Linked DNA regions of Methylicorpusculum oleiharenae. The main gene of each other region encodes a partner of the protein of the gene in region 2 in a complex. Links are inferred from orthologs where the notes say so. Each region holds a gene or a part of one and is shown on either strand. Other genes may lie near its edges.

Region 1 (2,820 bases), 930 kb from region 2 along the record:
CGTAACAATAAGGCCTGCCGGGCATTCTCAAGACACGACCAAAGCTCCAGTGACAAGGCTTGAAACTCAATGTCCAGGTATTTTTTGAGTAGTTCACCACCCTCTTGCCGAATCACTGCCTGAGCTTCTGCACAATGTCCGGCCGCCCTAGATACAGTTTTGTCCAGCGCCGGCCAACGCTTTTTTAATACCGGCAAAACGTCATTTCGAAGAAAATTTCTATCGAATTCGGTGCTTTGATTAGTGGGATCTTCCACCCAATCAAGTTCATGTCCGGCGGCATAGGCCTCAATTTCCTGTTTAGAAACATTCAACAGAGGCCGCAAAAGGATACCCTTCCCCATCGGCATCACTACCGGCATCCCCGATAAACCGGGCAATCCGGCGCCTCGAAACAGTTGCAATAAAACAGTTTCCAGCTGATCTTCCCTGTGCTGGGCCACCAACAACAGATCCTGATCATCCAGCAAACTGCTTAATACGCCATACCGTGCATTTCTGGCGGCTTCTTCAGGGCTTTGTCCGTTGACCGGCCGTGCATCGACTCGCAATTCCTTAAAAGCAATATCCAAAGCTGTTGCTGTTGCTTGGCAATGAAGGGCCCAGTGGTCGGCTATCGCCTGCAAACCATGATGAACATAAACAGCTGTGAGCTTTTCTTTCAACCAATGCTGCTGCGCGCAGAGGTGCAATAACACATGGGAATCAACGCCGCCACTGTAAGCCACAAATACGCGGCGAGAGCCCTGATAAGGACGGATGGTATCGATTAAATGAGATTCCACTGACTGTGCATGAATGTTGGTCATAAGCCCCAAACAAAAAAGCTCGCCAACAGCGAGCTTTTGATTGACTTCCATTTAACTTAATAATCGATCATCTTAAAAACCGCTATTGAGCCATGATAAACATTTGGTGATGCCGGCAATCAATCTGGTCATTGCTGCCAGCCTTAGCACATTTTAAATTCTTAAACGTTTTTTAGATTATTTGGGAGTAGACGAAAAAGCTGTCTTTCGAATTACTCGGTATAAACGCCAAAAGCCATAATCCGTTGATAACGTTTTTCCATTAAACGCTCCATCGATTCACGCTTGAGTTCTTCCAGATGCCTTAACAAGGTTTCTCTCAGATTCATTGCCGTTTTTTGAAAATCACGGTGTGCACCGCCTAAAGGCTCTCTGACCACTTCATCGAGAAAGCCCTGTTCACGGATACGATCGGAAGTAATTCCCATCGCTTCAGCCGCCAACTGGGATTTATCAGCACTTTTCCAAAGAATCGATGCGCAACCTTCAGGCGAAATCACCGAGTAAGTGCTGTATTCAAGCATAATCAAGCGATCGCCGACGCCGATGGCCAATGCGCCGCCAGAACCGCCTTCCCCGATGACCGTGCAGATGATCGGCGTGTGTAAACGCGCCATTTCAAACAAGTTACGGGCTATTGCCTCGCTTTGGCCGCGTTCTTCAGCACCGATACCGGGATAAGCCCCCGGTGTATCGATCAGACATATAATAGGCAAACCAAAGCGCTCGGCCATTTTCATGACTCTTAGGGCTTTGCGGTAACCCTCAGGTCTGGGCATTCCAAAGTTTCGATAAATTTTTTCCTTGGTATCCCGGCCCTTTTGATGCCCTATCAGTGCAACCGGCTGACCTTCAAGACGAGCCAGTCCGCATATAATGGCCGGATCATCAGCATACGTCCGGTCGCCATGCAACTCATGAAAGTCGGAGAATATCAAATCAATGTAATCCAGGGTATAAGGACGCCCGGGATGTCTTGATAATTGTGAAATCTGCCAGTCGCTAAGCCCGGAAAAAATTGATTCGGTCAGCGCCTTGCTCTTACTTTCCAGTTGTTCCAGCGCATCGGAAATATTGATATCGTTATCGAACTGAACTCGGCGAAGTTCTTTTATTTTGGCTTCCAATTCGGCGATGGGTTGTTCAAAATCGAGAAATTTAAGGTCCATAATCCTACATAAACTAGATAAAATGATTCGGATCGTCCAGGATCACCTTTGTTAAAGGTCAGCTCCTATCAGTACGGGACATTTTATCTAAATTCCGTAAATGTTTTAATTTTTCTGCAATTTTTATTTCTAATCCACGATTGACCGGCGTGTAATACTGAGAACCCTTCAAACTTTCCGGAAAATAATTCTCACCGGCAGCATAAGCATCGGGCTCATCATGCGCATAACGATAGGCTTTTCCGTAATCCAACGATTTCATCAGCGAAGTGGGCGCATTTCTCAAATGAACCGGCACTGGCAGGCTGCCGCTTTCCTTGGCATCGCGCATGGCCGCATTATAGGCCCTATAAACCGCATTGCTCTTAGCTGCGCAAGCAAGATAAACGACGGCATGCGCCAAGGCTAATTCTCCCTCGGGACTACCCAGCCGTTCTTGCGCTTCCCATGCGCTTATGGCCAGCGGCAACGCTCTTGGATCCGCATTGCCGATATCCTCGGAAGCAATCCTGACAATTCTGCGGGCCAGATAAGACAAATCACAACCGGCATCCATCATCCGGCACAGCCAATATAACGCGGCATCCGGCGAACTGCCCCGAACCGACTTATGTAATGCTGAAATCTGATTGTAAAATTCTTCGCCTTGCTTATCGAAACGGCGGGTTCCGCCAGACAGCACTTCTTTGGAGACGGCCTCATTAATACAGGTGCTGTTTTGCGATGCCGCCAACTCCACTGCAATCTCAAGCAGATTTAACGCTCGCCGGGCATCACCATCGGCGGCCGCTGCAAACTGACGCTTGATCTCATCGTCCATCTCGATGGCCAGATTGCCCAAG
Region 2 (2,873 bases):
TGTCTTTCATCACGGAAAAAACGGCACGCACACGCATCTGACTAAAGTTTTCCTTAAGATAATCAGCCAGAGTTTCGACTGCTTGGGGATTATGCGCCACATCAAGCAAGACCGGTATTTTACCCTCGATGTATTGAAATCTTCCGGGTAATTGAACCTGGGATATACCTTTGTTTAAAGCATCACGATCAACCGGAAGAGAAGTCTGCATTGCCGTGATTGCAGCAATTACTGTGGCAGCATTTCTGTATTGATGCTCCCCTTTTAAATTAGGTAAAGGCAAATTGCTTATCTGAACTTGCTCGCCAAACCAATTCCATCCATGCGGGTGCTTCTCGAAGTAAAAATCCTGATTTATGAAGCTGACTTTTGCACCACTTTCATCTGCGCAGATTTTAAGCGATAAGGGAGGAACAGGATCACCGACAACGGCAGTCACATTCCTTCTAAAAATGCCGGCTTTTTCTCTGCCAATAGATTCGCGTGTATCACCTAGCCACTCAGTATGGTCAATGCCGATGCTCGTAATAATGGCCAAGTCAGTATCAATAATATTGACGGCATCCAGCCTGCCTCCTAATCCGACTTCCAGCAATTGCACATCCAGATCGAATTGAGCAAAGATATCCAATGCTGCCAAGGTACTAAACTCAAAGTAACTTAAAGATACATCGGATCGAACGGTGTCAATTCTCTCAAAAGCACTGCAAATAAGGTCATCCGATACAGGAATTCCGTTTATTTTGATTCTTTCGTTGTATTTGAGAATATGAGGCGAGGTGTAAGTGCCGACTTTGTAACCTTGAGCGATATAAATCGACTCCAAAAACGCGACAACTGAACCTTTGCCATTAGTACCGGCGATCGTTAACGTTACCGGTTTATTGTACTTCGGCTGCAAAGCACTGAAAACCTGTCCTACACGTTGCAAACCCAAATCAATAACGCGCGGGTGTAGGCTCTCCTGCCATTGCAGCCAGTCCTTCAAAGAATTAAATGACATGTTTATGAACTGATCAGGCGGGTACTAGATGACTATACCGTCTGTTCTTCAACAGCAACCTCATTATCTGAGCTTGGGATCTGGTTGTAACTGGTTGATTCAAGTTTTGACGCCATTAAAATAGACAAGATATCAGCAAGCTTATCCCTCATTTCACGGCGATCAATAATCATGTCAATAGCCCCGTGATCCTGAAGAAACTCACTTCTCTGAAACCCGTCAGGTAATTTTTCGCGCACAGTTTGTTCAATTACGCGGGGTCCGGCAAATCCGATCAGCGCATTGGGTTCAGCAACATTGATATCGCCCAACATGGCCAAACTTGCCGACACCCCCCCCATAGTGGGGTCAGTCATAAAGGAAATAAAGGGAATTCCCGCTTCAGAAAGACGCGTTAATGCGGCGCTGGTTTTTACCATCTGAAAAAGCGAAAACAGCGACTCCTGCATCCTCGCACCACCACTGGCAGTAAAAACGATAAAAGGGATTTTAAGTTCCAGGCTTTTATTAACACCTCTTACAAAGCGCTCACCGACGACAGAGCCCATTGAACCGCCCATAAAACCAAAGTCAAAAGCGGCAACAACGATGTCCTTTCCTTTTAATTTTCCTTTAACAACGACCAGCGCGTCGTTTTCCTTGGTTTGTTTTTGTGCTTGAGTAATTCGGTCTTTATATTTTTTACTGTCTTTAAATTTAAGCGGATCAGTAGGTTTTATGCCGGCCCCTATTTCTTCCTGATCATTCTTATCGAGAAATAGTTCAAGCCGGGTTCTTGCAGAAATGCGCATATGGTGTTCGCATTTTGGGCAAACACTGGCGTTTCTTTCCAGCTCCGTATTGTAAAGAATGGCACTGCAGCTGGGGCACTTGGTCCAAAGACCTTCTGGTACGGTGCCCTTTTTTTTGCTCGAACCTTCTGTTCTTATCGTTGAAGGTACTAATTTTTCAAACCAACTCATTTTGTCGAACTCCGGGTATAGATATAGCTTAAAGCTCAGCTGTCCATCGCTTGGCGCATTGACTTTAGTAATTCAACGATTTCGGCTTTTGCCTGGACAGGATCATCCAAATGAGCTTCAATCTTGCTGATCAGCGCACTACCGACCACCACGGCATCACCAATTTCTGAGACTGTTTTAGCCGTTTGCGCATCTTTGACGCCAAAGCCTATGCCAACAGGCAGTCCGGTATTTTCCCGGATAACATCCAGTTTTTCCTTAACATTCACTGTATCAAGATGGCCTGCACCGGTGACTCCTTTTAAAGAAACATAATAAAGATAACCGCTTCCAGCTTCACTCATAAGCCTGATGCGTTCTTCTGAGCTGTTGGGAGCCAATAGAAAAATCGGATCAATATCCCGGCTTTTAAGCAGGCTGACACAATCGACAGCCTCTTCCGGCGGTAAATCGACAGTTAAAACACCATCCACACCGACTCGTTGTGCAGCATTCGCAAAATCTTCATAACCCATTGCTTCAATGGGATTCAAATACCCCATCAATACCACAGGCGTTTGCTCATCCTTTTTTCTGAATTCGGCAACCAACATTAATACCTTTCGCAGGCTCATGTGATGAGACAATGCCCGTTCACTCGCTTTTTGTATGACCGGACCATCCGCCATGGGATCTGAAAAAGGTACGCCTAATTCAATAATATCGGCGCCGGCTTCAACCATGTCATGCATCATAGGCACAGTAAAACCAGGTTCCGGATCTCCGGCAGTTATAAACGGTATCAAGGCTTTACGACCACTTTTAGCCAGCTCTTCAAATTTAGCAGTTAAACGACTCACAATTCTATCCCCTCGCGTTGAGCCAACGTGAGTATGTCTTTATCACCCCGTCCTGACACGTTGATAATG
Region 3 (2,849 bases), 1.8 Mb from region 2 along the record:
GCTTTACGCGATGCTTTACTTGCTACAAAAATTCCGTTTATAGAAGTTCATCTATCTAACGTGCATGCCCGTGAACCGTTTAGAATACACTCCTATTTTTCAGATATAGCCGAAGGCGTTATCTGCGGACTAGGAGCAATCGGGTACGAACTGGCTCTGAAAGCCGCTCATGAGATACTAGCCAAGAGACATTAAAGACAATGGATATAAGAAAAATAAAAAAGCTGATCGAGATTATCGAAGAATCAGACATTGCAGAAATAGAAATAAGCGAAGGTGAAGAGTCCGTAAGAATCAGCCGTTATTCCAGCGCGCCGGTTGCCTATGCACCTGCCCCGCAAGCACCCACAGCAATCAATCTGGCCCCTGCCGCAACGTCTGCGCCCGCTCCTGCTGCGGCACCCGTTGAAAACAAAATAAGCGGTCACATTGTAAAATCGCCTATGGTCGGTTCTTTTTACCGCTCCGCGTCACCCGGCTCCAAGGCTTTCGTCGAAGTAGGCCATACCGTTAAAGCGGGCGATACTTTATGTATTATTGAAGCAATGAAAATTCTTAATCAAATTGAGGCCGACAAGAGTGGGACTATCACTCAAATTTTGGTCGAGAATGGACAACCTGTCGAATATGACCAACCTTTATTCGTTATTGAATAACAACACTTAGGTGCCTGATCATGTTCGATAAAATTGTCATTGCCAATAGAGGCGAAATTGCTCTGCGTATTTTGCGCGCCTGTCGCGAAATGGGCATTAAAGTGGTCGCGGTCCACTCTTCTGCAGATCGTGATTTGAAACATGTCCGTCTCGCCGATGAATCAGTCTGCATCGGCCCGGCATCATCCAGCGAAAGCTATCTCAACATTCCGGCTATCATCAGTGCGGCTGAAGTCACTGATGCGGAAGCTATCCATCCCGGCTATGGGTTTTTATCCGAAAATGCCGATTTTTCGGAAAAAGTCAGGCAGAGTGGCTTTGTTTTCATTGGTCCAAACCCTGAAACCATCCGCTTGATGGGTGATAAAATTTCAGCCAAGAAAGCTATGAAAGCTGCAGGCATCCCCTGTGTTCCCGGCAACGGCGACCCGCTGGGCGATAACAACAAGAAAAACCTCAAGATGGCTCAGGAGATCGGTTACCCGGTCATAATCAAGGCTGCAGGCGGCGGTGGTGGCCGAGGCATGCGAACAGTACATACCGAAGCGGCATTAATTAATGCCATCACGATGACCAAAGCCGAGGCCGAGGTCGCTTTCGGTAATGGCACGGTTTACATGGAAAAATTTCTGGAAGATCCCCGACACATTGAGTTTCAGGTAATGGCTGATTCTCACGGCAATGCGATTCATCTGGGTGAACGGGATTGCTCCATGCAGCGCAGACATCAAAAAGTTGTAGAAGAAGCGCCTGCCCCGGGGATTACCGAAGAGCAACGCAACCGGATGGGTGAGTTATGCGCTAAAGCCTGCCGCGACATTGGCTATCTGGGTGCTGGTACTTTCGAATTTTTATACGAAAAAGGCGAATTCTTTTTCATTGAAATGAACACGCGAGTCCAGGTTGAGCATCCGGTCACCGAGATGATTACCGGGTTTGATATTGTTAAAGAACAATTGCGAATCGCCTATGGTTTACCGCTTTCGGTTACCCAGGACCAGGTTATATTTCGCGGCCACGCCATTGAATGCAGATTGAACGCTGAAGATCCCAAAACATTCATGCCCTGCCCCGGAACCATCAATCAGTTCCATATGCCGGGCGGGCCCGGTATCCGTTGCGAAACGCATATTTACAACGGCTATAAAGTGCCGCCTTACTACGACTCAATGATCGGCAAACTGATTGCTTATGGTGATGACAGAAACAGCGCCATCGCCAGAATGAATACGGCTTTAAGTGAAATCATCATCGACGGCATCAAAACCAATATCGAATTGCACAAGGATATTATGACCGACCAGGGTTTCGTCAGCGGTCAAAGGAATATTCATTATCTGGAAAAAAAATTAGGCATGACCTCCTGACGATAAAGCACCTTGCATGAAGCTCTGTTTTTAGGCGCATCCTTCAAGATGCGCCATTTACAAACGGCAAATTACTCTGATTAATGCGAACGGATTAATTAACTTCTAACACCATCGCATTCAGGCAGTCTTATCTGCATAAACCGCTTGAACCGAACAGCCCGCCAATGAACCCCGCATAATGGAATTTTAAGTTTTAGCCATTATTTTGAAGTTAACCCCTAAGAGCAGACATCCGTCTGCTTTTGTATTTTAGAACGTGTAAAAACATGGCCTGGCACCAATTATCTGTTACCACCAATGAAAATACAGCTCCCGAACTCGCTGATTATTTCAGTGAAATCGGCGCGGTCTCAGTGACTTACATGGATGCCGAAGATCAGCCGGTCTATGAACCGCTGCCCGGCGAGACGATAATATGGCCTAACACCCGGGTCATTGCCTTGTTTGAACTTGAGTCCGACCCTGAGCAGGTTAAAACATGGGTCAATGAGCAGTTTAATAGCGGACTTTCTCAATGGACCTATGAAAGACTGGAAGATCAGGCCTGGGAACGCAGTTGGATGGATTATTATCAGCCTATGAAATTTGCCGACCGACTTTGGGTCTGCCCTACCGGACAGGAGCAACTTGAACCCGGGACCGTCTGCCTGACTCTCGACCCCGGACTGGCATTCGGCACAGGCACTCATCCGACTACAGCGCTGTGTCTGGAATGGCTGGCAAGCCATGATTTAACGGATAAAGTTGTGATTGATTACGGCTGCGGTTCGGGTATTTTAGCGGTAGCAGCTGTGCTACTGGGAGCCCGCGAGGCGCATGCCAT

What was found. Proteins that work in one complex are often made in the same cells at the same time.
Region 1: the proteins of accD (region 2) and accA are in contact, whole or in part, in a solved structure (PDB 8UXZ), measured with the Escherichia coli proteins. The link is inferred for Methylicorpusculum oleiharenae from one-to-one orthologs.
Region 3: the proteins of accD (region 2) and accC are in contact, whole or in part, in a solved structure (PDB 8UXZ), measured with the Escherichia coli proteins. The link is inferred for Methylicorpusculum oleiharenae from one-to-one orthologs.

The regions. Positions count from the first base shown.
Region 1 is NZ_WUTY02000001.1:4,820,303-4,823,122, forward strand. It holds accA (acetyl-CoA carboxylase carboxyl transferase subunit alpha), read right to left. Parts: upstream 1,979-2,820; coding sequence 1,022-1,978; downstream 1-1,021. Other genes in the region: tilS (tRNA lysidine(34) synthetase TilS), read right to left, coding at 1-860; GO003_RS21505 (replication-associated recombination protein A), read right to left, coding at 2,037-2,820. UniProt on the Escherichia coli protein: Component of the acetyl coenzyme A carboxylase (ACC) complex. First, biotin carboxylase catalyzes the carboxylation of biotin on its carrier protein (BCCP) and then the CO(2) group is transferred by the carboxyltransferase to acetyl-CoA to form malonyl-CoA.
Region 2 is NZ_WUTY02000001.1:3,888,025-3,890,897, forward strand. It holds accD (acetyl-CoA carboxylase, carboxyltransferase subunit beta), read right to left. Parts: upstream 1,966-2,873; coding sequence 1,036-1,965; downstream 1-1,035. Other genes in the region: folC (bifunctional tetrahydrofolate synthase/dihydrofolate synthase), read right to left, coding at 1-1,003; trpA (tryptophan synthase subunit alpha), read right to left, coding at 2,001-2,804; trpB (tryptophan synthase subunit beta), read right to left, coding at 2,801-2,873.
Region 3 is NZ_WUTY02000001.1:2,126,138-2,128,986, reverse strand. It holds accC (acetyl-CoA carboxylase biotin carboxylase subunit), read left to right. Parts: upstream 1-676; coding sequence 677-2,023; downstream 2,024-2,849. Other genes in the region: prmA (50S ribosomal protein L11 methyltransferase), read left to right, coding at 2,293-2,849; accB (acetyl-CoA carboxylase biotin carboxyl carrier protein), read left to right, coding at 201-656; aroQ (type II 3-dehydroquinate dehydratase), read left to right, coding at 1-195. UniProt on the Escherichia coli protein: This protein is a component of the acetyl coenzyme A carboxylase complex; first, biotin carboxylase catalyzes the carboxylation of the carrier protein and then the transcarboxylase transfers the carboxyl group to form malonyl-CoA.